2 regions of the Cupriavidus sp. F041 genome follow, and region 2 is predicted to be linked to the other one. Evidence: predicted binding sites of a transcription regulator. Region 2 holds the regulator's gene; the other holds the start of a gene.
What was found. The regulator LexA, encoded in region 2, represses DNA repair genes until DNA is damaged. The targets are predictions, from matches to a motif close to ACTGTATNNNNATACAGT.
Positions count from the first base shown of each region.

Region 1 (14,602 bases), 2.0 Mb from region 2:
GGGATCTCCGTGTGGCTCATCACCGCGTTGAGCTTCATATACTCCAGGTGGTTCTCGGCCGCGGCGTCCAGGGCGGCGTCTTGCCGCAACGCGCCTACACCCATTGCGATGCGCAGGGAGTTGAGCGCATTGAAGAATTCGAGGCGCGGGTCGGTTCTGGAGTAAGTGGATGTGAGCGCAATCACAATCGAAGCAGAAGAAGACGGTTCCTTCCTGATGGTCGGTGTGCGTGGCAGGTTTGAAGCAATCGTTGGAGGGGTGGCGCCAGCGCTACCAATGCTGGCGCAGACCGCGACGAAGGTAGACATCGCGGCAATTGCGAAGAGGCTCTGTTTCACGTTTTTCCGGTTATTTTAGGTCTGTACAAGCGGGGCTAAGGATCCGCGGGTGACCCTGGCAAGTCCGCTTCCAGAGGCTTAACGTGATATCGGGAAGATTCGTGCACAGGAGCATGCGCGCCTGGTGCGGCAAGCTGGGGGAGTGGGTAGGGCGCGCCGTCGGCGCCCATGCAGATGCAAGAACCTAGAGACTGTCCGGGTGCCCACGGAGAGGGATCTGAGTATTAGTGTTTGACCCTGCAATTGGGTGGCGGCACAGGAAAAGCAGCTTATCGCCAACCTGCGGGGAGAACGAAGGTCGCAGATCGACCCGTTGCAGTCCCTCAAGCTTACGCTTGCGAACGTCTGGAAGGGCAATGAGTCCAGTCGGTCAGCGCTCTACTCACGGTATCAGTTCCTTTCCGGTCATTGAAGCAGCCACGCGGCCCTCTCAGGCCTGCCTGAGCAGGTTCACGGACGCCGCCACGGTGGCGGAGCCCGCGGCGAGTTGCGCACAGAGGTCAAGCAGCGACCCCAGCCGCGTCATGCCGTCCGGACCCGGACGTGGCCGGGGAACGATGTCGAGGTCGATCACCGGGCGGCCAAGGCTGTCGAGGTCTTCGTCCTGGTGGCCACCCCCGCCGCCGGAAAAGTCGAATCCGGGGATCGGCGCGCCCAGGCTGTCCAGCTCCTCTCCCGTACTTCCGACCGTGCCGCCTGCCGCCACGACGGCCCTGAGTGCACCGAGCCAGCGTCCGTAGCGTGCATTCGTATCGCCCAGGCTGTCGATCCCTTCCTCGCCGCGCCACGCACGTCCGACTAGGGCGAGCAGCGTGTCCCGGTCCATCCCCGCCAGGCGGCCGTCCGGATTGCCCTCCTGGTCCCCGTCGTCCCCGTCGCCCGCTGGCAGGCCGGTCTGGGCATCCGCATCCGGGTCGGGATGGTCGTCGTCGTCGGGGGGGGGGGCGGAGTCGTTGGCGTTGTCCGCCACATTGCTATTAGCGTTGTCGTTGTCACCGCCGTCGCCGGAGTCATCCGAGTTCTCCGAGCCATCGGCATTGCCGGCGGTGGGGCCGGCCACGATCTTGCCGCCCTTGACGGTCTTCGGCTCGCCGTTCGTGATCTTGCCGTCCTTGTCCACCGAGTCCATCTGCTCCGTGCCGTCGCCGTTCTTGTCGACGGTACGCGTCTTGATGGTGTAGCTCCCGTCCGCATGCCTGGCCACTTCAGTCGTGGAGGTGTTTCCATTGACGTCGGTCGAACTAGCGGCGGACCCGGTGTCGCCGTTGGACGACCAGTCCGTCCTGTCCATGGACGACGAACCGTCGGGCTTCTCGTGCCTGCTGATGGTGTATTCCGTGCTTGTGCCGTCGGGATTGGACTCGGTGCCAAACTCCACCGAGCTGTGCCCGTCGTCGTGCTGCCCCATCGGATTTTCCTTGTCGTCGTTGACGTCGATCTTGATCCACGACTTCGCCGGATTGATCCCTTCGTCCGACACGCCCCTGGTGCTGCTTCCCGTTTCGTGGCCGCGTCCCGGAGTCGGCTCGTACGTGCGGACGATGTGGACGTGCGCGCCGTCGCGCTGGGTGTAGTCCTTGACCTCCACCACCGTATCGTCCGCGCCCTTGTAGGTCCGGGACGAGGTGCCTTGCGAGTCGGGCCCGGTCCATTGCATCGTCTGCTGGCCACCGCCTTTCACGCTGGCATCGCCCAGGGCCTTGCCGTCGCTGCGGAAGAAGGCGCCGTGCAGCCGGCCCCGCTTGCGTTGCCAATCGGCCGTCCAGAGTTCCTTGCCATCCGGCGCGGTCGCCACGGCGCGGAAGCTGCCGTTGCTGTGTCGGATATAGCGCGTGGTGCGGCCCGGCCGGACGTCCTCGCGCGTCCATCTGCCCGGTCCCACAGCAGGCGCCGACCAGACATCGGTGCGGGTGATGCGGGGGCTGTCGAGTCGCCGCTCCCACTCGACATTGCCGCGTGAATCGCCACGCAGCCGGGACCTGCGCATGACCACGCCGCCGGCCTCCACGTGGCGCCGGATAACCGTTTCCTCGAAGCCGTCCGGGCCGATATCGATCGTGTGCAGGGCGCCTCGTCCGTCATGCTCGACGAGGCTGGCTGTGCCGTCCGCGCCGGCAGAGGCCAGCGTGTAGGCGCCGGAGGTCCACATCCTGAGTCGAACCATTTTTTGCTCCATGTTCCGCTCCCTCGCCTGCCACTGACATTTGAATATACTGGCCCGCCGGCCTTATCCCAAGGCGGTGTTCGCCAATCGACGGTTCTGGAACCGACGGTCCCCGCCAGAGAGTGATCGGCCGTTCATCGGCCGTCTCCGTCATTGACGGTTCAAGATCGGCTGACTCAAACTGCCCGGGAAGAGCCGTCCGCCGTCTTGTCGGCCAACGGCGGCTTATCGGCCTTCTCGGCCATTCGGGCACTCTATGCTATGCCGAACGGCCGAAACGGGTAGGAGGCCGTTGGCGCACTGCTTGCCGAATGATCGAAACGGCCGAAATCCGTTCGTTCACGCGTAGTCTGGCGACGTCTGCTCCTAGCCGGATTGCTCACCTAACACGCTCACTATCAGACTCCATCCAACTCAGCAGGAGTCTGACATGGAGCGCATATCTACCCACGAACCGTGGAACAAGGGCAAGTTGATTGGCCAGAAGCCGCCTCTCAAGCGGTCTCGCGGCCATGGGCCTGCAATTCACCCAGGGTCATCTCCGGGAATTGCTCAAGCAGGCGCAGCATGCTGGTCATGCGCTCGGGGTCCACGCCGAGCCAAGGCGCGAGTCGCACCGCCGAGAGAGCGAGCAGCTGCGCCACGTCGATGGCCGTGCCTTGCTCAAGCGTGACGGCCAGATCCTGCTGAGCCGGTAAGAATACTTCGGAGACGAACTTGCTGTCATCGGCAACAAAGCGCGATGCCAGGCGTTTTTGCAGCGTAAAGCCCGGCTGGATCTGACGCACGCTCAGGCCGGTAAGAAAGGGGTCGAGGGCAGGGAGAACTGTGGCGGCGAACGTATAGTGACCGAGTGTTGTGCGATTGGTAGGCAGGCCAAGTTCCTTGAGCCGGCTCTCCAGTTCCCTGACTGAGATGATTGAACCAGTATCCGCTTGTAAGGCATCACGCAGGTCCAGGATGCCGGTAGCCTTGTCCCAGAAAGACATCTCGCCCCTGACGTCGTTCTCGATCAGGTGGCTGGCCAGCACATCGCTCTCGCTCTTCCATGTCCAGTAGAAACACATCACCGTCCCAAAGCGCGGATCCTCGGTTTCGTGCCACAACTCCTGCGTCGCGCGCAGCCGTGTGTTGCCGGCCTTGCCTAGCATGTAGCGCAGCGTATTGGGGCGCCGGGTCACGATCAGCGGGTTCTCCAGGCCTTTGGCACGGATGGACGCCTTGATGTTCTCTTACTCGGGGTTCGGCGTGGTGCGTGGATTCCGGTCATAAAAGTCGATCTCCATGACCGGGAGATCGATGGTGCTGGCGTCGGTCATCGCATACGGCGAGAGGCCTGTCACGGCCGGCGGTGGATTGGGGACCTGCAGGCTGTCGTGGACCATGGTCTTGAGGCGCTGGCGCACGTCGTCCTTGGAGACGGCCTTGAGGCCTTGCTTCTCGGCGAGTTCGACCGCGCTCATGCTGCGCGGCACGGGGATAGCCTTAGCCTTGCTCATGGCCGCTCTCCTCGACAGTCGGGGCGGCCGGCGCGGCGGTGACCGCAAAGCCACCGGCGTAGACGTCCTTCAGGCTGGGAATGAGTTCCCAAACCAGCTCGTGCATGACCTGTGAGGCGCTCTTCATGGTCCCCGGGTGGCGGGTCTCATGACGATGGACGGGGATACGCTTGGTGGAGGCCTCGGTGTAGGCCTTGGCGAGGGGGACGGGGGTATTGAGCAGGGTGACGCGCCCGCCCATGGGGATGAAGTCGTCGCGCAGGGCCTGGGCGACGTGCCTGGCATCGGCCGTGCGGCTTTGCTTGTAGAGGACGGCCCTGACAGGCCCCAGACGGAACCCGAACTCGGTGCCGACTTACAGGCGCTCGAGCAATTCCATGGTGCCGGTGGTGAACTCGCGGGCAGCGAGAGTCTCAGGGACCACAGGCAGAATGATCTGGGAGGCGGCCAGGGCGGCGTTGTTCTGAAGGTGGCCGGCACCACCCTGGGTGTCGATGATGACGACGTCGTCGTTGTCGTCGGACATGATGGGGGAGGCGAGGGCGCGTGAGAGCCGGAACATGCCGTCGGCGCGGGTAGCCAGCTTGTGCTGGATGGCGCCTTCGGGGTCATCGCTGAGTATGATGTCCAGGCCGTCGATCTCGGTGTGGGAGATGCATTCCTGGGTGATGGCCCCGTGGTCGATGACGTAGGTGAGGCCTTTGGGGGCTTGGTGAGAGAGGGGGTAGTACTTGGAGAGGGAGGGCTGGATATCGGCGTCGATGAGGAGGACGCGCAGGCCCATATCGGCAAGCAGGCCGCCGAGGGAGGCGGCGAGCGTGGTCTTGCCGACCCCGCCATTGGTGGACAACATGCAGAGCTTGATCATTTTTGGCGCTCCAAAAGTGGAAACTTCGGGAGGGCCAAAAGCAAAACCCCTTCAGGTCTGAGACCTGAAGGGGCTAGCAAGTACTGATTTCCTACAGAAATACTGGTGGCGAATCAGGGATTCGAACCCCGGACCTGCGGATTATGATTCCGTCGCTCTAACCGACTGAGCTAATTCGCCAACGAAGACCGCAATTATACATGCGGATTTGGACCTGTCAACACCCTCTCCTAAAAAACTTTGAGGGGGTGCAAGGCGCCTTCGCCGCGCCCACAAAAAAACCGGCGGACCTTGCGGCCCGCGCCCGCCGGGTGGAGCGACTGATTACCGGATCAGTCGTGCATGAGCTTGTCGCCCCGGATGCCAGGATCAGTCGTTGGCGTAGATGTTCACATCCTTGGTTTCGCGGATGAACAGCGAGCCGATGACCAGGGTGACGCCAGCGATGATGATCGGGTACCAGAGCCCGTAGTAGATGTTGCCGTTCTGGGCCACCAGGGCAAAAGAGATGGTGGGCAGCAGGCCGCCGAACCAGCCATTGCCGATGTGATACGGCAGCGACATCGAGGTGTAGCGGATCCGGGTCGGGAACATTTCCACCAGCATGGCCGCGATCGGGCCGTACACCATGGTCACGTAGATCACCAGGATGACGAGGATCACTAGCACCATGATGGTGTTCATCTGCGCGGGGTCCGCCTTGGTCGGGTAGCCGGCCGAGGCCATCGATTCGCCCACCTGCTTCTTGAACGCGGCGATCTGTTTCTTGCTGGCGTCGTCGAAGCTGTGGCCCGCCGGTACCAGCGCGGCGTTGAAGGAGGCAATCTCCTTGTCGCCGATCTTCACCGATGCCACCGTGCCGGCCGGGGCTTCCACGACTTCATAGCTGGCCGAGGCTTGTGCCAGGGTCCGCTTGACGATGTCGCAGGAGCTGCGGAAATCGATTTCGCGGGCGATCGGGCTGCCCTGGAAGGAGCATTGCTTCGGATCGGCGGTCACCACGATCTGGGCGCTTTGCTGCGCGCGCTCCAGCGCGGGGTTGGCGTAATGGGTGAGGGCCTTGAACAGCGGGAAGTAGGTCAGCATCGCCAGCGCGCAGCCGGCCAGGATGATCCACTTGCGGCCAACCTTGTCCGACAGCGAGCCGAAGAAGATGAAGAAGGGCGTGCCGATCACCAGGGCGCCCGCGATCAGCAGGTTGGCGGTGGTGGCGTCGACCTTCAGCACCTGGGTCAGGAAGAACAGCGAGTAGAACTGGCCCGTGTACCAGACCACGGCCTGGCCGGCGGTCAGGCCCACCAGCGCCAGGATCACGATCTTCAGGTTGCGCCACTGGCCGAACGATTCGGTCAGCGGTGCCTTGGAGGTCTTGCCCTCGGCCTTCATTTTCTGGAAGGCGGGCGATTCGCTCATCGACAGGCGGATATACACCGATACGCCGAGCAGCAGGATCGAAACCAGGAACGGAATGCGCCAGCCCCATACGTCAAAGTTCGGGCCGGTCAGGTTGCGGCACACCAGGATCACGATCAGCGACAGGAACAGGCCGAGCGTGGCCGTGGTCTGGATCCAGGCCGTGTACGCGCCGCGCTTGCCGTGCGGCGCGTGCTCGGCCACATAGGTGGCGGCACCGCCGTACTCGCCGCCGAGCGCGAGGCCCTGCAGCATGCGCAGCCCGATCAGGATGATCGGGGCGGCCCAGCCAATGGTGTTGAAGCCAGGCAGCAGGCCCACGATGAAGGTCGAGACCCCCATGATCAGGATGGTCACCAGGAAGGTGTACTTGCGCCCGATCATGTCACCCAGGCGGCCGAACACCAGCGCGCCGAACGGGCGCACGATAAAGCCAGCGGCAAAGGCGAGCAGTGCGAAGATGAAGGCCGCGGTCGGATCCAGCCCGGCGAAGAACTGCTTGGCGATGATGGCCGCCAGCGAACCGTAAAGGTAAAAGTCGTACCACTCGAACACCGTGCCGAGCGAGGAGGCAAAAATCACCTTCCTCTCTTCGGCGGTCATCGCCGAGCTCTGGGCGCTGCTTGCGGGCACCGCCACGTTCTGTGCATTAGCCATTGTCTCCTCCGTTTGTGATCGGAATCTTTCGGGGCTGCATGCGCGCTCTAGCTCTAGCACGCACGATTACCTCCGAAGTTGCAATGGATTGTGGGTGGTGAAACTTACTGCGTTCTGACAATTTCCGCGCCGTACACCGCAAAGTGCTCGGGGTATACGCTAGGCAAAAAACGGGCGTGGCATTGCTGCGCCGCGACGCGCGCGGCTGCGGAAAATCGCACCGAAACCAGTGTTAAGGGGTGCGCCTGTATTTCTTGCTATGCAGCATCGTCATGCTGCCGGGCGGGCGCGCCACCGTTGTCGGCATCTTCGTCATTGTCGCGGTTCATGCGCCAGGCATAGAGCGCTGCCATCAGGACGTAGACGAGCAGCGCCCCCTGTGCGCCGACCCAGAAGGAGAAGGGCCAGCCGAAGAAATCGAAGCGCAGGTCGCGGGCGAACCAGGCCACGCCGAAGGTGACCACGAACCAGATCGACAGCAGCACGGCGATCCAGCGCAGGTTGCGATGCCAGGCGCGCCGTTCGGACTGGTCGGCCTGGTCGCGCCCGCCGCGTGTGTGATCGGGATCGTTCATGCTGGCTCCAGGGTGGAGGGCCGGCGCAGCGTAATGCGGAAGCAGGCGCCGGCCAGGCGCGGCTCCGTCTGGTAGACGTGATCGAGAATGCTGACGTCGCCGCCATGCTGCTGCACGATCTCTCGCACGATGGCCAGGCCCAGGCCACTGCCCTGGGTCTTGGTGCCGAGTACGCGGTAGAACCGCTCCATCACGCGCTCGCGTTCGGACACCGGGATGCCGGGCCCGGTGTCTTCCACTTCGAGATACGCGAAAGGCTCGAATGCATCGGCGCTGACCCGCACGGTAGCGTGGCCATCCGCGGGCGTGTAGCGGATGGCGTTGTCGATCAGGTTGTTGAGCATCTCCGTCAGCATCAGGCGGTTGCCTTGCACCATCACGGGGTGGTCGTCGGCATCCACGCCCAGATCGATGCGGCGCGCCCAGGCCTGCGGCAACCAGTCTTTGACCACTTCGCGCGCCAGGGCCGCCAGGTCAAGCGGCGCCATGTTGCCCGCGCCGGCCAGGTTTTCCATGCGCGCCAGCGACAGCAGCTGCGTCACCATGTGGGCGGCGCGCTCCGAGCTGCCGGCGATCTGCGCCAGCGATTTGCGCAGTTCCTCCGGCGACTGTTCGCGCTGCGCCAGTTCCGCCTGCATGCGCAGCCCGGCCAGCGGCGTTTTCATCTGGTGGGCGGCATCGGCGATAAAGCGCTTTTGCGTCTGCACGGAAACGTCGAGCCGCGCCAGCAGGTCGTTGAACGAGGCCACCAGCGGCGTGATTTCCTGCGGCGCGGCGTGTTCGTCGATGGGGCTGGTGTCGCCGGGATTGCGTGCGCGGATGCGCTGCTGGATCGCGGTCAGCGGGGCCAGCCCGCGCGTCAGGCCGAACCACACCAGCACCACCGCCAGCGGCAGGATCACGAACTGCGGCAGGATCACGCCCTTGATGATTTCGTTGGCCAGGCGCGCGCGCTTGTCGAGGGTTTCGCCAACCTGCACCAATACCGGCTGCGCGTCGCCGCCCTGCTTGAGATCGACATAGGTGTAGGCCACGCGCACGTCGTTGCCCGCGATGCGGTCGTCGCGCAGCGAGACCAGCCCGGCATGGCCGCGGTCGTCTTCGCCTGGCAGCGGCATGTCGTTGTCGCCGGCGACGAATTCGCCATGCGTGCCCACCACCTGGTAGTAGATATTGTCGGTTTCATCGGCGCGCAGGATCTCGCGCGCGGACAGCGGCAGTTGCAGCGTGACGCGCCCGTTGACCTCGCGCACCTGCTGCGAGAGCACGATTGCGCTGGCCTCCAGCGAGCGGTCGAAAGGGCCGTTGGCGATCGATTTTGCCACCAGGTAGGTCACGGCAATGCTCATCGGCCACAGCAGGAGCAGCGGCGCCAGCATCCAGTCCAGGATCTCGCCGAACAGCGAGCGCGGCGACGGGTGGCCGGCGCTGTCTTCAAGGTGTGGCAGGGCCTCGGCCAGCGCTTCGTCGCTGACGATCTCGTCAGGCGCGGAGGGAGGAGGGGCGGCGCGCGCGGGCCGCTGGCGCCGCCGGGGCAGTCGCAGCAGGCTCATTGGGAAAAGGTGTGGCAGGGCCTGGCGGCGTGGCCGGCAGGCAATGAAGCAAGGATGGCGCGGGTTCTGTTGCTGATTCCGATTCTAATGGCGACTCCTAGTCGTGCGCCACGGCGGCCTGGAATTTCTCCAGGCAGTAGCCCAGCCCGCGTACCGTGGCAATGCGGATGCCACCCACCTCGATCTTCTTGCGCAGCCGGTGCACATAGACTTCGATGGCGTTGTTGCTGACCTCCTCGCCCCATTCGCACAGGTGGTCGACCAACTGCTCCTTCGACACCAGCCGCCCGGTGCGGGTGAGCAGGATCTCAAGCAATCCCACTTCGCGCGCCGAGAGATCCAGCATCTGATCGTTCAGGTAGGCGATGCGGCCGACCTGGTCGAAGGCGAGCGGGCCGTGGTGGGTCAGCGTGGCGCCGCCGCCCGTGCCGCGCCGCACCAGCGCGCGCACCCTCGCTTCCAGTTCCGACAGGGCGAAGGGCTTGGCCATGTAGTCGTCGGCGCCCAGGTCCAGGCCCTTGACACGCTCGTCGACGCCATCGGCCGCGGTCAGGATCAGCACCGGCAGCATGGCGCCGCGCGTGCGCAGCCGCTTGAGCACCTCCAGCCCGGGCATGCGCGGCAGGCCGAGATCGAGGATCAGCAGGTCGAAGGTCTGGGTCGACAGTGCGGAATCGGCTTCGACCCCGCTGGCCACATGGTCGACGGCATAGCCCGAGTGACGTAGCGAGCGCGTCAGGCCGTCTGCCAGCACATCGTCATCTTCGGCGATCAGAATACGCATGGTTGTCTCCACCCTGGCCCGGCTGTGTCGCCCCTTTCCATCAAATGACGCGGGCGGGACTTGCCAAGCATACTGTTTTTTTATACAGTACCCGCTTATGCCGGTCGCATTCGATTTGTCTTCGATGCAAACCGGGCTTTACCGAATTTGTACTGGTTTTTTACCGAACGTTCGCCCCAATGTTTGCCCCTGCTGCCAGGTTCATCGTCATCAGGAGTTCGCGGCGCGGCGCGGGCTGGGCGGTTGCCCGCAAAAAGCGGGTGGCGCGCCACATGCGGCCTATTTATACACCATTGACGGAAGGACGACCATGGATGACGGCAAGAAGGCGAGTGCTGGCGTAAGCGCCGAAAAGCAGAAGGCGCTGGCGGCCGCGCTGGCCCAGATCGAGAAGCAGTTCGGCAAGGGCTCGATCATGAAAATGGGCGATGCCGAAGTCGAGCAGGATATCCAGGTCGTGTCCACCGGCTCGCTGGGCCTGGACATCGCGCTGGGTGTCGGCGGCCTGCCGCGCGGCCGCGTGGTGGAAATCTACGGTCCGGAATCCTCGGGCAAGACCACCCTGACGCTGCAGGTCGTGGCCGAGATGCAGAAGCTGGGCGGTACCTGCGCCTTTATCGACGCCGAGCATGCGCTCGACGTCAACTACGCCAGCAAGCTGGGCGTGGCGGTTGGCGATCTGCTGATCTCCCAGCCGGACACCGGCGAGCAGGCCCTGGAAATCACCGATGCGCTGGTGCGCTCGGGCTCGGTCGACCTGATCGTGATCGACTCGGTGGCGGCCCTGGTGCCCAAGGCCGAAATCGAAGGCGAGATGGGCGATTCGCTGCCCGGCCTGCAGGCCCGCCTGATGAGCCAGGCGCTGCGCAAGCTGACCGGCACCATCAAGCGCACCAACTGCCTGGTGATCTTCATCAACCAGATCCGCATGAAGATCGGCGTGATGTTCGGTTCGCCCGAAACCACCACCGGCGGCAATGCGCTGAAGTTCTACGCCTCGGTGCGCCTGGATATCCGCCGCATCGGCTCGATCAAGAAGGGCGACGAGGTGATCGGCAACGAAACCAAGGTCAAGGTGGTCAAGAACAAGGTCTCGCCGCCGTTCCGCGAAGCCTTCTTCGACATCCTCTATGGCCAGGGCATCTCGCGCCAGGGCGAAATCATCGACCTGGGCGTGGACGCCAAGATCGTCGAGAAGTCCGGCGCCTGGTACAGCTACAAGGGCGAGAAGATCGGCCAGGGCAAGGACAACGCGCGTGAATACCTGCGCGAAAATCCCGATATCGCCGACGAGATCGAAAACAAGGTGCGCGAATCGCTGGGCGTGGTGCTGATGAACGGTACGCCGGCCGCCGCCGTGGCCACCGCCGAAGACTGAGCTTCGCCGGCCGGGGCGCTCCCGGCCGCGAACCCCGCCCGGGGCGGCACGCGCAGCGACGCGCGCCGCCCCGGTTTGCGTTTTTGAAGCGCATTTTCGTAGCTCGATGTCGAGCTCACACTACCGAGCTCCGTCTTCATGGCCACCCGTCCCCCACTTTCCCTGAAGGCCCGCGCCGTGGGCTTCCTGTCGCGGCGCGAGCACAGCCGGGCGGAACTGGCACGCAAGCTGGCCCCGCACGCCGACTCGCCCGAAGCCCTGGAGCAACTGCTGGATGCGCTGGAGCGCGAGAACTGGCTGTCCAACGAGCGCTTCGTCGATAGCCTGGTGCACCGGCGCGCCAGCCGCTATGGCGCCGCCCGCGTCATGCAGGAAGCCCGCACCCACCAGCTCGGCGGCGAACAGCTCGCCGACCTGCAGGAGCGCCTGCGCGGCTCCGAACTGGAGCGCGGCCGTGCCGTCTGGCAGAAGCGTTTCGGCACGCCACCCGCCACGCCCGAGGAAAAGGCCAAACAGATCCGCTTTCTGGTGGCGCGCGGTTTTTCCCGCTCGGTGGTGAGCCAGGTGATCAAGGGGGCGGATGAGTGGCTGGACGGCAGCGACTGATGCCGCCGGCGGACCTGTCGGATCGCGGTCCGAAGTGATGCCGCGATGGCGTCTTGCACTGGCGCGGTGCGCATACCTGTATTGCCAGTAGGCGTATTCCGCGCTGACCGCATGTGATCCGGGCACCGGTTCAGTCCCGCGCATCCGCGCATATTTGCGCTCCACAGCGCTTGCCCGTCACTCGACAATTCCCGGCAACAGCCCGGGGTGCAGTTTGTTCCCGGCCAAAGTTGGCCGGCATGTTAAAATCCTGCGGTTTTCCGGCCCAGCCGTCCTTTTCTCCCGCTCCTGCCTGGTGTTATGCCGCTTTCCCCGCCCGTCAATCGCGCCCTGCGCCACCGTCGTGCCATCACGGCCGAGGCCTATCTTAGGGACGATGGCCTATGGGATATCGAAGCGCGCCTGACCGACACCAAGCCCCGCGAGATCCCGCTTGCCGGTGGCGGCGTGCGCCCGTTGGGCGAGCCGCTGCATGATTTGTGGCTGCGCATCACCATTGACCTGCGCATGAACGTCGTGGACGTCGATGCCTGTTCAGACTGGGTACCGTATCCCGGCCAGTGCGACACCATCGGCCCGGCCTATCGCAAGCTGATCGGCCTGAACCTGATGAAGGGTTTCCGCAAGGCGGTGAAAGAGCGCTTGTCCGGCGTGTCGGGCTGCACGCACCTGACCGAACTGGCCGGCGTGCTGCCGACCACCGCGATCCAGGCCTTTGCCGGCGACGTGTTCAATATCCGTGACGCCGGCACCGAAGACACCAATCCCGAACCGCCTTACCAGTTGCACGGCTGCCATGCCCTGCATTTCGAAGGTGAGGTGGTGCGCCAGTTTTACCCGCGCTGGTATGGTCACCAGCCAAAGCCGAGGATCAAGACCGAAGGGTCGCAGATCCCGGCGGCGCAACCTTCGGAGGCGCTCGCCGCCACCGATGGCGGCGCCACGTCCCGCAGGCCTACCGGCACCTCCGGCTAAGCCAGGCCGGCCTGCTATCCGCCGAGATTCCATCTCCACTTTTTACGCCTACCCGAAAGGAAACACGCATGAATATCCATGAGTACCAAGGCAAGGAAATCCTGCGCAAATACAATGTGCCGGTTCCGCGCGGCATCCCCGCGTTCTCGGTCGATGAGGCCCTGAAGGCTGCTGAACAACTGGGCGGCCCGGTATGGGTCGTCAAAGCGCAGATCCACGCGGGCGGCCGCGGCAAGGGTGGCGGCGTGAAGGTGGCCAAGAGCATCGACGAGGTCAAGACCTACGCCACCAACATCCTGGGCATGACCCTGGTCACGCACCAGACCGGCCCGGAAGGCAAGAAGGTGAACCGCCTGCTGATCGAAGAAGGCGCGGACATCAAGAAGGAGCTGTACGTCAGCCTGGTCGTCGACCGTGTTTCGCAAAAGGTGGCCCTGATGGCCTCCAGCGAAGGCGGCATGGACATCGAGGAAGTCGCTGCCCACAGCCCGGAAAAGATCCACACGCTGATCATCGACCCGTCCGCCGGCCTGCTGGACGCTGACGCCGACGATATCGCCCGCAAGATCGGCGTGCCCGACGCAAGCGTTCCCCAAGCCCGCCAAGCCCTGCAAGGCCTGTACAAGGCGTTCTGGGACACCGACGCATCGCTGGCCGAAATCAACCCGCTGATCCTGACCGGCGACGGCAAGGTGATCGCACTGGACGCCAAGTTCAACTTCGACTCCAACGCCCTGTTCCGTCACCCGGAAATCGTCGCGTACCGTGACCTGGACGAAGAAGACGCGAACGAAATCGAAGCTTCGAAGTTCGACCTGGCCTACATCTCGCTGGACGGCAACATCGGCTGCCTGGTGAACGGCGCCGGCCTGGCCATGGCCACCATGGACACCATCAAGCTGTTCGGCGGCGAGCCGGCCAACTTCCTCGACGTGGGCGGCGGTGCCACCACCGAGAAGGTGACCGAAGCCTTCAAGCTGATGCTCAAGAACCCGAACCTGAAGGCCATCCTGGTCAACATCTTCGGCGGCATCATGCGTTGCGACGTGATCGCCGAAGGCGTGATCGCTGCATCCAAGGCCGTGTCGCTGTCCGTGCCGCTGGTCGTGCGCATGAAGGGTACCAACGAAGAGATCGGCAAGAAGATGCTGGCCGACTCGGGCCTGCCCATCATCGCGGCCGACACCATGGAAGAAGCCGCCCAGAAGGTCGTGGCTGCTGCCGCGGGCAAGTAAGCCAGACGCGAACACGAACGCCAGCAGCGCGCCGGGGCCAGGCCTTCGCGCGCTGCTTTGAGCCAAGCAAAGGATTACAGCATGTCGATTCTGATCAATAAAGACACCAAGGTCATCACCCAGGGCATCACCGGCAAGACCGGCCAGTTCCACACCCGTGGCTGCCGCGACTACGCCAACGGCAAGAACTGCTTCGTTGCCGGCGTGAACCCGAAGAAAGCCGGCGAAGACTTCGAAGGCATTCCCATCTACGCCAGCGTCAAGGATGCCAAGGCATCGACCGGCGCCACCGTTTCCGTGATCTACGTGCCGCCCGCCGGCGCCGCTGCCGCGATCTGGGAAGCCGTTGACGCCGACCTGGACCTGGTGGTCTGCATCACCGAAGGCATCCCCGTGCGCGACATGATGGAGCTCAAGGACAAGATGGTGAAGGGCAACAAGAAGACCTTGCTGCTCGGACCCAACTGCCCGGGCCTGATCACGCCTGACGAAATCAAGATCGGCATCATGCCGGGCCACATCCACCGCAAGGGCCGCATCGGCGTGGTGTCGCGCTC
Region 1 covers NZ_JBVASY010000002.1:361,089-375,690, forward strand. The annotation lists gene ACZY0R_RS18690 (CAP domain-containing protein) at 1-338, opposite strand, end outside; gene ACZY0R_RS18695 (hypothetical protein) at 769-2,502, opposite strand; gene ACZY0R_RS18700 (hypothetical protein) at 2,997-3,683, opposite strand; gene ACZY0R_RS18705 (hypothetical protein) at 3,735-4,001, opposite strand; gene ACZY0R_RS18710 (hypothetical protein) at 3,988-4,128, opposite strand; gene ACZY0R_RS18715 (ParA family protein) at 4,357-4,869, opposite strand; tRNA gene ACZY0R_RS18720 (tRNA-Met) at 4,973-5,049, opposite strand; gene ACZY0R_RS18725 (MFS transporter) at 5,239-6,939, opposite strand; gene ACZY0R_RS18730 (DUF4212 domain-containing protein) at 7,197-7,514, opposite strand; gene ACZY0R_RS18735 (sensor histidine kinase) at 7,511-9,067, opposite strand; gene ACZY0R_RS18740 (response regulator) at 9,165-9,851, opposite strand; gene recA (recombinase RecA) at 10,162-11,229, shown strand; gene recX (recombination regulator RecX) at 11,368-11,835, shown strand; gene ACZY0R_RS18755 (DUF2889 domain-containing protein) at 12,136-12,810, shown strand; gene sucC (ADP-forming succinate--CoA ligase subunit beta) at 12,879-14,045, shown strand; gene sucD (succinate--CoA ligase subunit alpha) at 14,127-14,602, shown strand, end outside.
Region 1: recA (recombinase RecA) is a predicted target of LexA. The motif match lies at 9,923-9,940, and genes of this name have one in related genera.

Region 2 (14,602 bases):
GCATCGTGTTTTCTCCTTAACGGACCTAGGGCCGATCAGTTCTTGTGCAGGTCGGTGTAAGGCATCAGCGCGAGGAAACGCGCGCGCTTGATAGCCGTATCGAGCTGACGCTGATAGTGCGCCTTGGTGCCGGTCAGGCGGGCCGGGGTAATCTTGCCGTTGTCGCCGATGAAATCCTTCAGGGTGTCCAGATCCTTGTAGTCGATCTGTTCCACGCCAGCCACGGTGAAGCGGCAGAAGCGCTTGCGCTTGAACAGCGGGTTTTGCTGCTGGAAGCGCTTCTTGTTCTTGTTGTCACGTTTGACGAATGCCATGATTCAATCCTTTTCGAATGCTTTACATCCAGTGATGTGAAAGACGAGAGCCTTGCTGTTGCGGTGCTTGCGGGCCAGGAATCCTTCGCAGTCGAGCACCGCGCCGAGCGGAGTCCGCTCAAGCCGCTGGCCGATCTGACCGATTCCCATGGCGGCGATGGCGAATTCCACCTGCCTGGGCGTTTGCGCCTCGACCGTCTCGCCCGCGTACTGCAAGATGCAGTTGACAACGGGGACCCCGGCCGGGGTGTAACGCAAGGCATCGCGTTCCGCGAGCGTTGCGCAGAGCCTTAACTGGTTCAACGCACTCTCCCGCACCGATGCCCGCACTTGCCGCCGCGGCGTTCAACGCCCACGGCAACCACAACAGTCCGCACTTAGGCGGCCTGGACTTCGCTGGTCTGTTGCGCGGCCTTGCGGGCTTCTTCGCGCTGCACTTCCTTCATCATCGGGGACGGTGCGGTTTCGGCCTTCTTGGTCTGAACGATGAGGTGGCGCAGCACCGCGTCGTTGAACTTGAACGCGTGTTCGAGTTCAGCCAGGGTTTCCTTGCCGCATTCGATGTTCAGGCAAACGTAGTGAGCCTTGGCCAGCTTCTGAATCATGTAGGCCATCTGACGGCGGCCCCAGTCTTCCACGCGGTGGATCTGGCCTTCCTGCGACGTGACCAGCGTCTTGTAACGCTCGATCATGGCCGGAACTTGTTCGCTCTGGTCCGGATGGACGATAAATACGATTTCGTAATGACGCATTGACGCTCCTTTTGGATAAGCCGCCCGGGCGCCATGTCCGGTGCAGCAAGGTTGGATAGCCTTAAAGTATAGCGTGCTTTTGCCTTCTGCAGCAAGCCGCCTTAGTTTTCAGCGAACAGCGCCTGCAACGCAGCGGGATCCGCAGCCAGTCCGGGCGTTGCCGCCAGGGCCAGCATCAGGAGCACGCGCGCCTTATATGGATTGAGATCGCCCGCGGAGACGAAGGCACCCGAAGCCGGCCGTGGAGGTGCCGGTATTGCCACATGCCCTGCCCCGGTGCGCGAACTACGCACCACGGCCACGCCCGCCCCGGCCGCTTCCACCAGCGCATCGACCAGCGACTGGTGAACCGACCCGTTGCCTGCGGCCGCCACGACCAGCCCCGCCACACCTGCCTGCGTGAGCGCATCCACCACCAACCGGCCGGGCTCCGCGTAACTGGCAAGGATCTCCACCTGCGGCCACTTGGATGGCACGGCCCAGGCCCGGTCCGGCAACAGTCGGGGCGCACGGACAAATCGCACGAGGTCGTCCTGCACAAAACCGATCGGGCCGGCCAGCGGCGACACAAAGGCGTTGACCGCTGACGTATGTCCCTTCACCACATCTCGCCCGGCATGGATTTCCTGATTAATCACCAGTAGCACGCCCTTGCCCGCCGCCCCTGCGCTCGCGGCTACCCGTACCGCGTCCAGCAGATTCAAGGGACCGTCAGCCGACAGAGAGGTGGAAGGTCGCATCGCCGCCGTCAGCACCACCGGCACCGTGCCCACACATGCCAGATGCAGCAGCGTTGCCGTCTCCTCCAGCGTATCGGTGCCATGGGTAATCACAATGCCCGCCACATCGGCCTGCGCGGACCAGAACGCAACGCGTTCAACCAACCGGGCCCAGAGGGCGAACGACATGTCCTTGCTATCCACCTGCGCCACCTGCTCCGCCTCGACGCGGGCCACGGCGCCGAGCGCCGGCACCGCATCAAGCAGCGCCGTCACAGGCACCGTGGCCGCCTGGTACTTCGCGCTGCTGGCAGCATTGGACGAAGAACCGGCAATGGTGCCACCGGTAGCAAGCACGACGACGCGAGGCAGGAGAGACATGGCGAGATAGCGATCGAAAGCCGGAAAGGTTAAGCAGCGAGCGAAGAATGAGGCTGCAAGTGCCGCGAATTGTAACGCCCAGGCTCGCGCCACACGGCACGGTGAGCCGCGCCCAACGCACCTGTCGATGCGCAGACTCCCAAAATTCCGCTTGCACTTCACTCGATACTGTATAAAATCACAGCATACTGTTTAAACATACAGTGCTTTCCAACACGGCGACCATGGCGACCCTGACACCGCGACAGCAGCAGATTTTCGACCTGATCCGCAGCAGCCTCCAGCACACGGGCTTTCCGCCCACACGCGCCGAGATCGCCGCCAAGTTCGGCTTCTCATCGCCCAATGCTGCCGAGGAACACTTGAGGGCCCTGGCCCGCAAGGGCGTAATCGAACTCACCCCAGGCGCCTCGCGCGGCATCCGGCTCAAGGTTTCGCGCAGCGACTCAGAGCTACCAGACCAATTCTCGCTGCCAATGGCCGGCGTGATGCAGCTGACACTGCCCCTGGTCGGGCGCGTCGCGGCCGGTAGCCCGATCCTTGCCGCAGAACACATCGACCGCCAATACCAGGTCGACGCTTCGGTATTTGACGTGCAACCTGATTACCTGCTCCGGGTACGTGGCCTGAGCATGCGGGACGCCGGCATCCTCGATGGCGATCTGCTTGCGGTCAAGCGTGCCAGCGAGGCCCCGAACGGCAAGATCGTCGTTGCGCGACTGGGAGACGACGTCACCGTCAAACGCCTCAACCGCCGCGGCGACTCGATCGAACTCATTGCGGAAAATCCCGATTTCCCCAGCATTATCGTGCGCCCCGGCCGCGAAGAATTCTCTCTGGAAGGTATCGCCGTCGGCTTGATCCGACCCAGCGGCTTCTGACGAGTGCGGCTGAGGCGGGCAAGCCCGTATCACGCCGACGCCCGATTGTGCCAACGCCGCCCGCTAGTCGGGCACCGCTAACTGTTGTTGCAAGTCACCAGGTGTAGCCATGCTGCAAGCCAACCGCCTCTCCGCCCGCCGCCCCGTCAAGCCCGTACCATTCCGCCAGTCCAAAGGCGTGCGTATCTACCAGGGTGCGCAACGACGCACCATGGTGGGCAGCATGGCAGCCATCTGCCGCATGCTTGAGTTGGAGGAGTCGGCCAAGCTTTCATAGTTGGGCTACGGCAGCACTCACTTGCGCACGTCGCAGTAACCGACCTAACCGGCTGACATCGCATAAGCCAGCACAGAGAAAAATTTGTGCACAGTACTAGCCATCCGCCTTTTGGTATTGTATGATCTTGTTCTTCGTTGCTCAGCAGCCAGCTGAACAACCTCTACGGTGGCTGTAGCTCAGTTGGTAGAGTCCAGGATTGTGATTCCTGTCGTCGTGGGTTCGAGTCCCATCAGCCACCCCAAGAATTTGTCTTGCAAAACAGCGCCTTAACCAAGGCGCTGTTTTCATTTGTGCATCCCAAAGCCAGGGTCCATTCCCCCCATCTTCCCACGGTGGGAATACTTGCTAACCGCCGGTGTCGGCACCACCACCTCGATCTAGCCTGCTTCAGCACACCCCTCCCCCGTTTCTTCCACGCAGCGACCTCCCCCAATCCCTTAGCTAGTCCGCAAGAGGAATTCCAAATTCGCCGCGCTCCAGATCTCGCTCAAATGCGACTGTCCACGAAATGCCGGTAGCGGCGGGATAGACTTGGACGTCTCCGCCAACTCGGGCGACAGTGATTTTTCGGGGGATATGACTCGACCCGCTGCCTTGCGAAATGCCCTCTTCCTCGCCCACCTCGAAGTCTTCTCGAACAAATCCATGCCGCGCGCAGGCGGATTCAAAGTCGCCGCGTTCATCCACGGGCAGTTCGTGGAACAGTTTTTGAACCATGGCTATCTCCCAGAGCCCGGCAAAATCCTAGCATGACGGCAAACCAGCGCGCATAGGGCGACTGCATCCACACCGGGCAGGAGCCATCGCCAATTGGCTCCGATACTCTCCAAAAAGCCTGAGCGTGGCGGGCACGGATGGCCTGCAGCCCCCGTTACACAAGTGGGTTCATGCGCGCGGAGAGACGATCGAAAGCCGCAGGCTTTGACTACGCGACGCCGGAACGCAACTGCATGGCCATGACACTCCAGGTGACCGCGTCCCGGCCCTGCGTATCCTTACGCTGACCGAGGTAGTAATCCACCAGGCCAAACTCTCGGCCGAGTTCCAGGGTTTCCTCGGCGGAAACATCGAACATCCGCCGGCCAATGGGAACTTGGCCATGCCGGAGTGACATGATGAATCGCCCGCCCGCGGCGAGCAGCTTCGCTACTGTTTTCATCGCGACGGGCCGCTCGTCCGCGTCCAGATGCATCCATACGGCGGCAAGCAGAATCAGATCGAACTGCTCTTGCCTGGATCGCATACCCACTAGGGATGGCACGTCATCCAGCCATTCGATGGGTAAATTCGAATGGATGCGCTGCCCTTCCTGACGCAATTCGCGAGTTGGCTCCACTGCCACGACGCGATGTCCAAGCCGCGCGAGCGCAGCCGCGTCACGGCCCGACCCAGCGCCGATATCCAGTATGTTGCTGTGCCTACGCGGAAATATGTGCAGTACATCTCGATGCACGTCCTCGAAGAGGAGGTTTTCGTACTGCACTGCCAATGCAACCGCATTGCTGCCATAGCCGGCAGTACTTTCCATTGGCTTGTTCATCTGTAAGCGCGATTTTCTCCGCACGTAGCGTTGACGCCCCGAAAGGCGCAGGATTGTGCCCACGATTTTTTTCGTGGGCACAATTCATGGACGATAGCGATTTTGACTTCCTGCCGCTGCGAGTGACCAATGTCGGCGCCAACGGGAAACGCAGCTACGACAGGCAGGGCAAGCGAAGATTGATCGAGGCTTGCCTTGAACCCGGCGTATCGGTTGCCAGCATGGCGATCCGAGCCCGGGTGAACACGAACCAATTGTGGCGCTGGGTCAAGCAGTACAAAGCAGAAAGACAAGGTGGTATTGACATGGATAGCGCCGTCGAAGGCGCGCCATCGGCCTTCGTTCCGGTAGTAGAGGTTCGCGGCGTACCTCCTCAAGCCCAGCGGTCACGGCCGGCATCGCCGGAATCGACATCTGTTCCCGTGCCGCAATCTTCATCTTCGCCACAATTGGCACGCCTGTCGGCACGGCTGCCAAACGGCGTAACCATCGAGCTCGAATGCACACCGAAAGATGGGACGCTCGTGAAGGCGATGATCGCGGCGCTGGGGGACACCTGATGTTCCGCCTCGACGCTGACCTGCGGGTCTATCTGCACCGCGAGCCTATCGACTTCCGGGCCGGCCTGAACAGTCTGGTGACGTTGGTCGAGCAGTCGATGCAACTCGATCCGTTCGCCCGGGCCGTCTTCGCGTTCCATAACCGCGGCCGCAATCGGGTCAAGCTTCTGCTCTATGACCGCTCCGGATTCTGGCTCCTGATGAAGCGTTTGGAAGCAGACCACTTCGCCTGGCCACGCCGCCAGCAGGCGGTGATGGAACTCACCACCGAGCAACTGCACTGGCTGCTTGAAGGTATCGACATCGAAGCCGTTCGCCGACACCCTTCGCGGCGCTACCGGCACGCGAGCTGAGTCAGCGTGAGGGAGGCCAGGGTGCGGGCTCTGGCCATAGGCTTCGCGAGGCGGCTGCTCGCCAGGGGATTGGCCGATACCATTGATATGGATTCGACGTAAACCTGTTGGCGATGCGATTGCACTATCGTGAATGGCATGCCTGCACATGACCTCATCCCTGATCTGCCGCCTGACGTCCAGGCCTATATCCGAGAACTCGAGAAGAAGAATCTGGATCTCGAGTCGCTAGCCCAGCAACTCTCGCAGCGTATCGAGCAGCTCGAAGAGCAGTTCCGCCTCGCGCAGCTCAAACGCTACGCGCCGAGCAGCGAGAAGCTCAAGGATCGGGTGTTTGACGAAGCCGAGCAGATCGCCGCGACAGAACCTGCTGGCGACGATCCCGATGACGCGTTCACGCTGCCCGATACGGGACTTCCGGAAGTCGATGAGTCTGCACACCGCAAGCGGGGACGCAAGCCGCTGCCGGCGTCGTTGCCGCGCCAGCGCATCGAGTACGACCTGCCCGAGGAACAGAAAATCTGTCCATGCTGCCAGAGCCCGCTGCATCGCATGGGCGAGGAGACGAGCGAGCAGTTGCACATCGAGGTAAAGGCCTCGGTGTTGCAGCACGTACGGTTCAAATACGCGTGCCGCCATTGCGAGCGCAACGCGGAGCGCACGCCGATCGTGGTCGCGCCGATGCCAGTACAACCGCTGCCAGGTAGCAACGCGAGTCCGGCGATGATCGCGACGGTGACGACCGGCAAGTACGTGGATGGCACGCCGCTATACCGGATGGAAGACGCGCTGGCCCGTGCGGGCATTCCGGCGGGCCGCGGCACGCTGGCGAACTGGATCATCAGGCCTGCCGAACTGCACTACAGCCGGTTGTACGAGGCGATGCGCCAGACGCTGCTGTCGCAGCCGCTGATCCACGGCGACGAGACGACGGTGCAAGTGCTCAAGGAAGAAGGCAAGACCGCGCAGAGCAAGAGTTACATGTGGCTCTACAGAAGCGCACAGGACTGCGAACAGCCTGTGGTGCTGTTCGACTACCAGCCGGGGCGTGGTCAGCAATATCCGCAGGCGTTTCTCGCCGGCTACGAAGGCATGCTGATGACCGACGGCTACAGCGCCTGGCGCACGCTCAAAGCCGTCACGCACTTCGGGTGTCTTGCACATTCGAGACGACTGTTCGTCGACGCGCACAAGGGCCAGAAGAAGCCCGGCGGTCGCGCACAGCAGGCGCTCGAGTACTTCAAGGCGCTGTATCAGGTCGAGACACTTGCTCGCAGAGAACTGCCAGAGGGCGAGACACGGGCCGGCTACACCTACCGACTGCGGCAGGAACACAGCGTACCGCTACTGGAGGCGCTCAGGAAATGGCTGGACGAACTGGCACCGCAGGTTCTGCCTGAAAGTCTGCTGGGCAAGGCGATCAGCTACACGCGCAATCAGTGGGAATACCTCAGCCGCTATGTTATCGATGGGCGTGCACCCCTCGATAACAACGTGATAGAGCGCGACGTGAGACCCTTTGCAACCGCGCGAAAGGCATGGCTCTTTGCAGACACGGTTGCCGGTGCGAAGGCGAGCGCGACGATCTACAGCCTGATGCTCACGTGCCGCGCCTGCAACGTCGAGCCGTATGCGTATCTGCTTCACGTTCTCACCGAGCTGCCGCAGCGTGCGGCGGACGCCGACATCAGCGACCTGCTGCCGTTCAACTACGCCAGCCAGCAGAGCGCAATGACGAACCCCGGTTGATGACATGACAGGGCGCCGGCACTGCCCCGGCGCGCGATTCCTGGTACCTCCATCGGACATTGCCGATCCTGCTCGAGCGTCGCAATAGGGCCGAGCCCGCCTGTTCGCCGAGAACGACTCTCAATACAGTGTGCTGAATTGCGCGGTTACGTTCATCTGCGCTCACAGGAATGACGCGATAAGCGTTGATTTGTGGATATTTCCCCTGCGGCCAAGGAAGCGGACGGTTCTCGCTGGATTTTGCCTGCAAGCTAACAGCCAACCGGAAGGCGAACCGCCAAGATCGTCCGCAAATAGAGTGGGTATGGGATCAATCGCCGTCTTTCCATATGGCAATATCTTGCCATGCGGCCTTGATCACCTGAAGGGTCTCTCTTACTCAGCACCGACATGGGAGCTTGAAATATGGCCGGCACCAGCCTGCTTCTGCTGATCGACGACATCACCTCGATTCTTGACGATGTGGCAACCATGAGCAAGGTGGCTGCCAGGAAGACCGCTGGCGTCCTGGGTGACGATCTTGCTCTCAATGCGCAACAGGTCAGCGGCGTGAAAGCCGATCGCGAGTTGCCGGTTGTGTGGGCGGTTGCGTTGGGTTCCTTGCGCAACAAGGCGATTCTAGTACCGGCCGCGCTCGCAATCAGTGCTGCGACCCCCTGGGCGATCGTGCCACTGCTGATGGTGGGCGGCGCTTTCCTTTGCTACGAAGGATTTGAAAAGATCGCGCACCGCTTCATGCACGGAGAGTCGCGGGGCGAAGTAGATTCTCCTGGCAGGCATCAGGCACAAGATCCTCCGACGGAATCAGCAATTGACGAGAAGGCGAAGATCCGCGGCGCGGTGCGCACTGATTTCATCCTGTCCGCCGAAATCATCGTGATCTCACTGGGGACCGTCTCCGGCGCGCCGTTTGGTACGCAGGTGGCCGTGCTGTCCGCCATCGCCCTCGTCATGACAGTGGGTGTCTACGGGCTAGTGGCCGGCATCGTCAAGCTCGACGATGCCGGCCTGTATCTTAGTCAGAAAGCCTCCACCCTCGCGCAAGCCGTGGGCCGCGGGATTCTTCGGCTGGCGCCTTGGCTAATGCGCGTACTTTCCGTTGTGGGTACCGTGGCAATGTTCCTGGTTGGCGGCGGGATACTGGCACACGGATTCCCTGGCATGCCTCACCTGACGGAGGTAACAATGCAAATGCTTGGTGAGGTACCGTTGCTCGGCAGTGGACTGGGAATAGCGGCACCGATGCTGATCAATGCGCTGATCGGCCTGCTGGCCGGGGCTTTGGTTACGATCGGCTTCACGGCAGTGAAGCGAGGGATACAGGTTCTTCTGCCGTCATCGCGCTAACTTGCGATGACTGAACCTGTGCCTTGCGCTGGCGATCGCGGACAAGAAAGTTCGCTCGAAGCAGGCTTTGATTGGCCTTCTCGCCACGAGCGGATCAGGGCGCTGTGCTTGTTTCGGCGCAAAACTCCGAAGGAGCGGCGTAATACGCATCCCTAAAAGCAAAACCCCCCAGTACTTTCGTACTGGGGGGTTTCAAGGGAGAGCCTGGCGATTACCTACTTTCACACGGGTATCCGCACTATCATCGGCGTGGAGTCGTTTCACGGTCCTGTTCGGGATGGGAAGGGGTGGTTCCAACTCGCTATGGTCACCAGGCATAAACGGTGGCCGCGTTGAGGTTGAGTCAACGCAGCGAATAGGGATGTAGTAGAGGTTGTGCGTATCGGCCAAGCTGCTTGTTGCTGCTGCAGCGGCACGCGATACTCAACCAGCAGAAACACACTGGTTATAGGATCAAGCCTTACGGGCAATTAGTACTGGTTAGCTTAACGCATTACTGCGCTTCCACACCCAGCCTATCAACGTCCTGGTCTCGAACGACCCTTCAAGGAGCTCAAGGCTCCAGGGAATCCTCATCTTCAGGCGAGTTTCCCGCTTAGATGCTTTCAGCGGTTATCTCTTCCGTACATAGCTACCCTGCGATGCCTCTGGCGAGACAACAGGTACACCAGCGGTACGTCCACTCCGGTCCTCTCGTACTAGGAGCAGCCCCCGTCAAGATTCCAACGCCCACGGCAGATAGGGACCAAACTGTCTCACGACGTTTTAAACCCAGCTCACGTACCTCTTTAAATGGCGAACAGCCATACCCTTGGGACCGGCTACAGCCCCAGGATGAGATGAGCCGACATCGAGGTGCCAAACACCGCCGTCGATATGAACTCTTGGGCGGTATCAGCCTGTTATCCCCAGAGTACCTTTTATCCGTTGAGCGATGGCCCTTCCATTCAGAACCACCGGATCACTATGTCCTGCTTTCGCACCTGCTCGACTTGTCGGTCTCGCAGTTAAGCACGCTTTTGCCATTGCACTTTAGGTACGATGTCCGACCGTACCAAGCGTACCTTCGAACTCCTCCGTTACACTTTGGGAGGAGACCGCCCCAGTCAAACTGCCTACCATGCACTGTCCCCGACCCGGATTCACGGGCCAAGGTTAGAACCTCAAACAAACCAGGGTGGTATTTCAAGGTCGGCTCCACGCAGACTAGCGTCCACGCTTCAAAGCCTCCCACCTATCCTACACAGATCGGTTCAAAGTCCAATGCAAAGCTACAGTAAAGGTTCATGGGGTCTTTCCGTCTAGCCGCGGGGAGATTGCATCATCACAAACACTTCAACTTCGCTGAGTCTCGGGAGGAGACAGTGTGGCCATCGTTACGCCATTCGTGCAGGTCGGAACTTACCCGACAAGGAATTTCGCTACCTTAGGACCGTTATAGTTACGGCCGCCGTTTACCGGGACTTCAATCAAGAGCTTGCACCCCATCATTTAATCTTCCGGCACCGGGCAGGCGTCACACCCTATACGTCCACTTTCGTGTTTGCAGAGTGCTGTGTTTTTATTAAACAGTCGCAGCCACCATTTTATTGCAACCCCTTCACCCTCCTGGCGCAGGCCAGTCAAGCTACAAGGGCGTACCTTATCCCGAAGTTACGGTACCAATTTGCCGAGTTCCTTCTCCCGAGTTCTCTCAAGCGCCTTAGAATACTCATCTCGCCCACCTGTGTCGGTTTGCGGTACGGTCTCGTATGACTGAAGCTTAGAGGCTTTTCTTGGAACCACTTCCAATTGCTTCGCAGCACTAGGCCGCTCGCCCCATATCCTTGAATTCCGCGCCCGGATTTGCCTAAGCGCCTTCTCCAATACAGGGACCGGGACTTCCAACACCCGGACAACCTTCCGCGATCCGTCCCCCCATCGCATCATACGACGGTGCAGGAATATTAACCTGCTTCCCATCAGCTACGCATCTCTGCCTCGCCTTAGGGGCCGACTCACCCTACGCCGATGAACGTTGCGTAGGAAACCTTGGGCTTACGGCGAGGGGGCTTTTCACCCCCTTTATCGCTACTCATGTCAGCATTCGCACTTCTGATACCTCCAGCATCCTTTACAAGACACCTTCACAGGCTTACAGAACGCTCTCCTACCATGCACTTACGTGCATCCGCAGCTTCGGTGACTGGCTTAGCCCCGTTACATCTTCCGCGCAGGACGACTCGATCAGTGAGCTATTACGCTTTCTTTAAAGGGTGGCTGCTTCTAAGCCAACCTCCTGACTGTTTTAGCCTTCCCACTTCGTTTCCCACTTAGCCAATCTTAGGGACCTTAGCTGGCGGTCTGGGTTGTTTCCCTCTTGACACCGGACGTTAGCACCCGATGTCTGTCTCCCGTGATTGCACTCTTCGGTATTCGGAGTTTGCTATGGCGGGGTAATCAGCAATAGACCCCCCAACCATGACAGTGCTCTACCCCCGAAGGTGAGACACGAGGCACTACCTAAATAGTTTTCGGAGAGAACCAGCTATTTCCAGACTTGTTTAGCCTTTCACCCCTATCCACAGCTCATCCCCTAACTTTTCAACGTTAGTGGGTTCGGTCCTCCAGTACGTGTTACCGCACCTTCAACCTGGCCATGGATAGATCGTCTGGTTTCGGGTCTACACCCAGCGACTGAACGCCCTATTCGGACTCGCTTTCGCTACGCCTTCCCTAATCGGTTAAGCTTGCCACTGAATGTAAGTCGCTGACCCATTATACAAAAGGTACGCCGTCACCCGTTTCCAGGCTCCGACTGTTTGTATGCATGCGGTTTCAGGATCTATTTCACTCCCCTCCCGGGGTTCTTTTCGCCTTTCCCTCACGGTACTGGTTCACTATCGGTCGATCACGAGTATTTAGCCTTGGAGGATGGTCCCCCCATCTTCAGACAGGATTTCACGTGTCCCGCCCTACTTGTCGTACACCTAGTTCCACAACGCTGTTTTCGCATACAGGGCTATCACCTGCTATGGCCGGGCTTTCCATCCCGTTCTGCTAACAACACTGCTAAAGAGTACAAGGCTCTTCCCATTTCGTTCGCCACTACTTTGGGAATCTCGGTTGATTTCTGTTCCTGCAGCTACTTAGATGTTTCAGTTCGCCGCGTTCGCTTCCCTGACCTATGTATTCAGTCAGGGATGACCCATCAGGGCCGGGTTTCCCCATTCGGACATCTCCGGATCAAAGCTTGTTTGCCAGCTCCCCGAAGCTTTTCGCAGGCTACCGCGTCCTTCATCGCCTGTGATCGCCAAGGCATCCACCACATGCACTTGTTCGCTTGACCCTATAACGAGTGTGTCTCAAACTTGCGTTCAAGCCGTGCTCGCTACAGGATGAGTTCTCGCATTTGTGCCGTATTCCAAGTCATCTTTCGATCACTTAAATACATTTTGGTTGATACAATCACAACCCGGTATCGTGTGTTACTTCAGCGTCTCATCAACGCTCACGACACCTTTACTACATCCCATATTGTTAAAGAACAGCCGTGCGAAACTTGGTCTCGCAACGTCTTGGCCAAGGCCAAAGGCAAACGCTCAATCCTAAGCGCTTGCCTTTGACGACCAATCCAAGGTGCACACCGAAGTGCGCGGTAAATGGTGGAGGATGACGGGATCGAACCGACGACCCCCTGCTTGCAAAGCAGGTGCTCTCCCAGCTGAGCTAATCCCCCATGTACTTCTGTCCGGAGGTTCAGCGTCGAACCACCATCCGTAACTTGGTGGGTCTGGTAGGACTTGAACCTACGACCCCCGCCTTATCAAGACGGTGCTCTAACCACCTGAGCTACAGACCCTTGGCTGTAACAGCAAACAAACCGATAAGTGTGAACGCTCGACTTTAGATGCACGCTCTTGAAAGGAGGTGATCCAGCCGCACCTTCCGATACGGCTACCTTGTTACGACTTCACCCCAGTCATGAACCCTGCCGTGGTAATCGCCCTCCTTGCGGTTAGGCTAACTACTTCTGGCAAAACCCACTCCCATGGTGTGACGGGCGGTGTGTACAAGACCCGGGAACGTATTCACCGCGGCATGCTGATCCGCGATTACTAGCGATTCCAGCTTCACGTAGTCGAGTTGCAGACTACGATCCGGACTACGATGCGTTTTCTGGGATTGGCTCCCCCTCGCGGGTTGGCAACCCTCTGTACGCACCATTGTATGACGTGTGAAGCCCTACCCATAAGGGCCATGAGGACTTGACGTCATCCCCACCTTCCTCCGGTTTGTCACCGGCAGTCTCTCTAGAGTGCTCTTGCGTAGCAACTAAAGACAAGGGTTGCGCTCGTTGCGGGACTTAACCCAACATCTCACGACACGAGCTGACGACAGCCATGCAGCACCTGTGTCCACTTTCCCTTTCGGGCACCTGATGCATCTCTGCTTCGTTAGTGGCATGTCAAGGGTAGGTAAGGTTTTTCGCGTTGCATCGAATTAATCCACATCATCCACCGCTTGTGCGGGTCCCCGTCAATTCCTTTGAGTTTTAATCTTGCGACCGTACTCCCCAGGCGGTCAACTTCACGCGTTAGCTACGTTACTGAAGAAATGAATCCCCAACAACTAGTTGACATCGTTTAGGGCGTGGACTACCAGGGTATCTAATCCTGTTTGCTCCCCACGCTTTCGTGCATGAGCGTCAGTGACGTCCCAGGGGGCTGCCTTCGCCATCGGTATTCCTCCACATCTCTACGCATTTCACTGCTACACGTGGAATTCTACCCCCCTCTGACATACTCTAGCCTTGCAGTCACAAGCGCCATTCCCAAGTTGAGCTCGGGGATTTCACGCCTGTCTTACAAAACCGCCTGCGCACGCTTTACGCCCAGTAATTCCGATTAACGCTCGCACCCTACGTATTACCGCGGCTGCTGGCACGTAGTTAGCCGGTGCTTATTCTTCCGGTACCGTCATCCCCCCGCTGTATTAGAGCAAGGGATTTCTTTCCGGACAAAAGTGCTTTACAACCCGAAGGCCTTCTTCACACACGCGGCATTGCTGGATCAGGGTTGCCCCCATTGTCCAAAATTCCCCACTGCTGCCTCCCGTAGGAGTCTGGGCCGTGTCTCAGTCCCAGTGTGGCTGATCGTCCTCTCAGACCAGCTACTGATCGTCGCCTTGGTGGGCCTTTACCCCACCAACTAGCTAATCAGACATCGGCCGCTCCTATCGCGCGAGGCCTTACGGTCCCCCGCTTTCACCCTCAGGTCGTATGCGGTATTAGCTAATCTTTCGACTAGTTATCCCCCACGACAGGGCACGTTCCGATGTATTACTCACCCGTTCGCCACTCGCCACCAGGATTGCTCCCGTGCTGCCGTTCGACTTGCATGTGTAAGGCATGCCGCCAGCGTTCAATCTGAGCCAGGATCAAACTCTTCAGTTTAATACCTGTGTGGTTCCGCGCAGTTGCCTGCTGAAACCTCGCTCTTTCGAGCGGTCGCTCACTCTCAGAAAACTGACTGGCTACATCCGCGATTTGCACCCCGGACATAACCAACATGTTTTACTGTGCGAGCACTTTATAACTTGTAAGCTAAAAGACCGAAGTCTTCCGCATCCGCTATCAAGCGCCCACACTTATCGGTTGTTTGTTTGTTAAAGAACTAACCGCGGTTCGCTTTGCTTACCGCGTCGCTGCGTTTGCTGCAGCAGAGAAACGAGATTATGAAGAGCAA
Region 2 covers NZ_JBVASY010000002.1:2,397,325-2,411,926, forward strand. The annotation lists gene rplI (50S ribosomal protein L9) at 1-4, opposite strand, end outside; gene rpsR (30S ribosomal protein S18) at 36-314, opposite strand; gene priB (primosomal replication protein N) at 318-617, opposite strand; gene rpsF (30S ribosomal protein S6) at 692-1,066, opposite strand; gene ACZY0R_RS28390 (asparaginase) at 1,168-2,166, opposite strand; gene lexA (transcriptional repressor LexA) at 2,391-3,047, shown strand; gene ACZY0R_RS28400 (hypothetical protein) at 3,157-3,324, shown strand; tRNA gene ACZY0R_RS28405 (tRNA-His) at 3,493-3,568, shown strand; gene ACZY0R_RS28410 (hypothetical protein) at 3,769-4,044, opposite strand; gene ACZY0R_RS28415 (class I SAM-dependent methyltransferase) at 4,253-4,867, opposite strand; gene tnpA (IS66-like element accessory protein TnpA) at 4,954-5,427, shown strand; gene tnpB (IS66 family insertion sequence element accessory protein TnpB) at 5,427-5,780, shown strand; gene tnpC (IS66 family transposase) at 5,919-7,529, shown strand; gene ACZY0R_RS28435 (DUF808 domain-containing protein) at 7,935-8,876, shown strand; rRNA gene rrf (5S ribosomal RNA) at 9,079-9,191, opposite strand; rRNA gene ACZY0R_RS28445 (23S ribosomal RNA) at 9,326-12,204, opposite strand; tRNA gene ACZY0R_RS28450 (tRNA-Ala) at 12,519-12,594, opposite strand; tRNA gene ACZY0R_RS28455 (tRNA-Ile) at 12,641-12,717, opposite strand; rRNA gene ACZY0R_RS28460 (16S ribosomal RNA) at 12,779-14,310, opposite strand.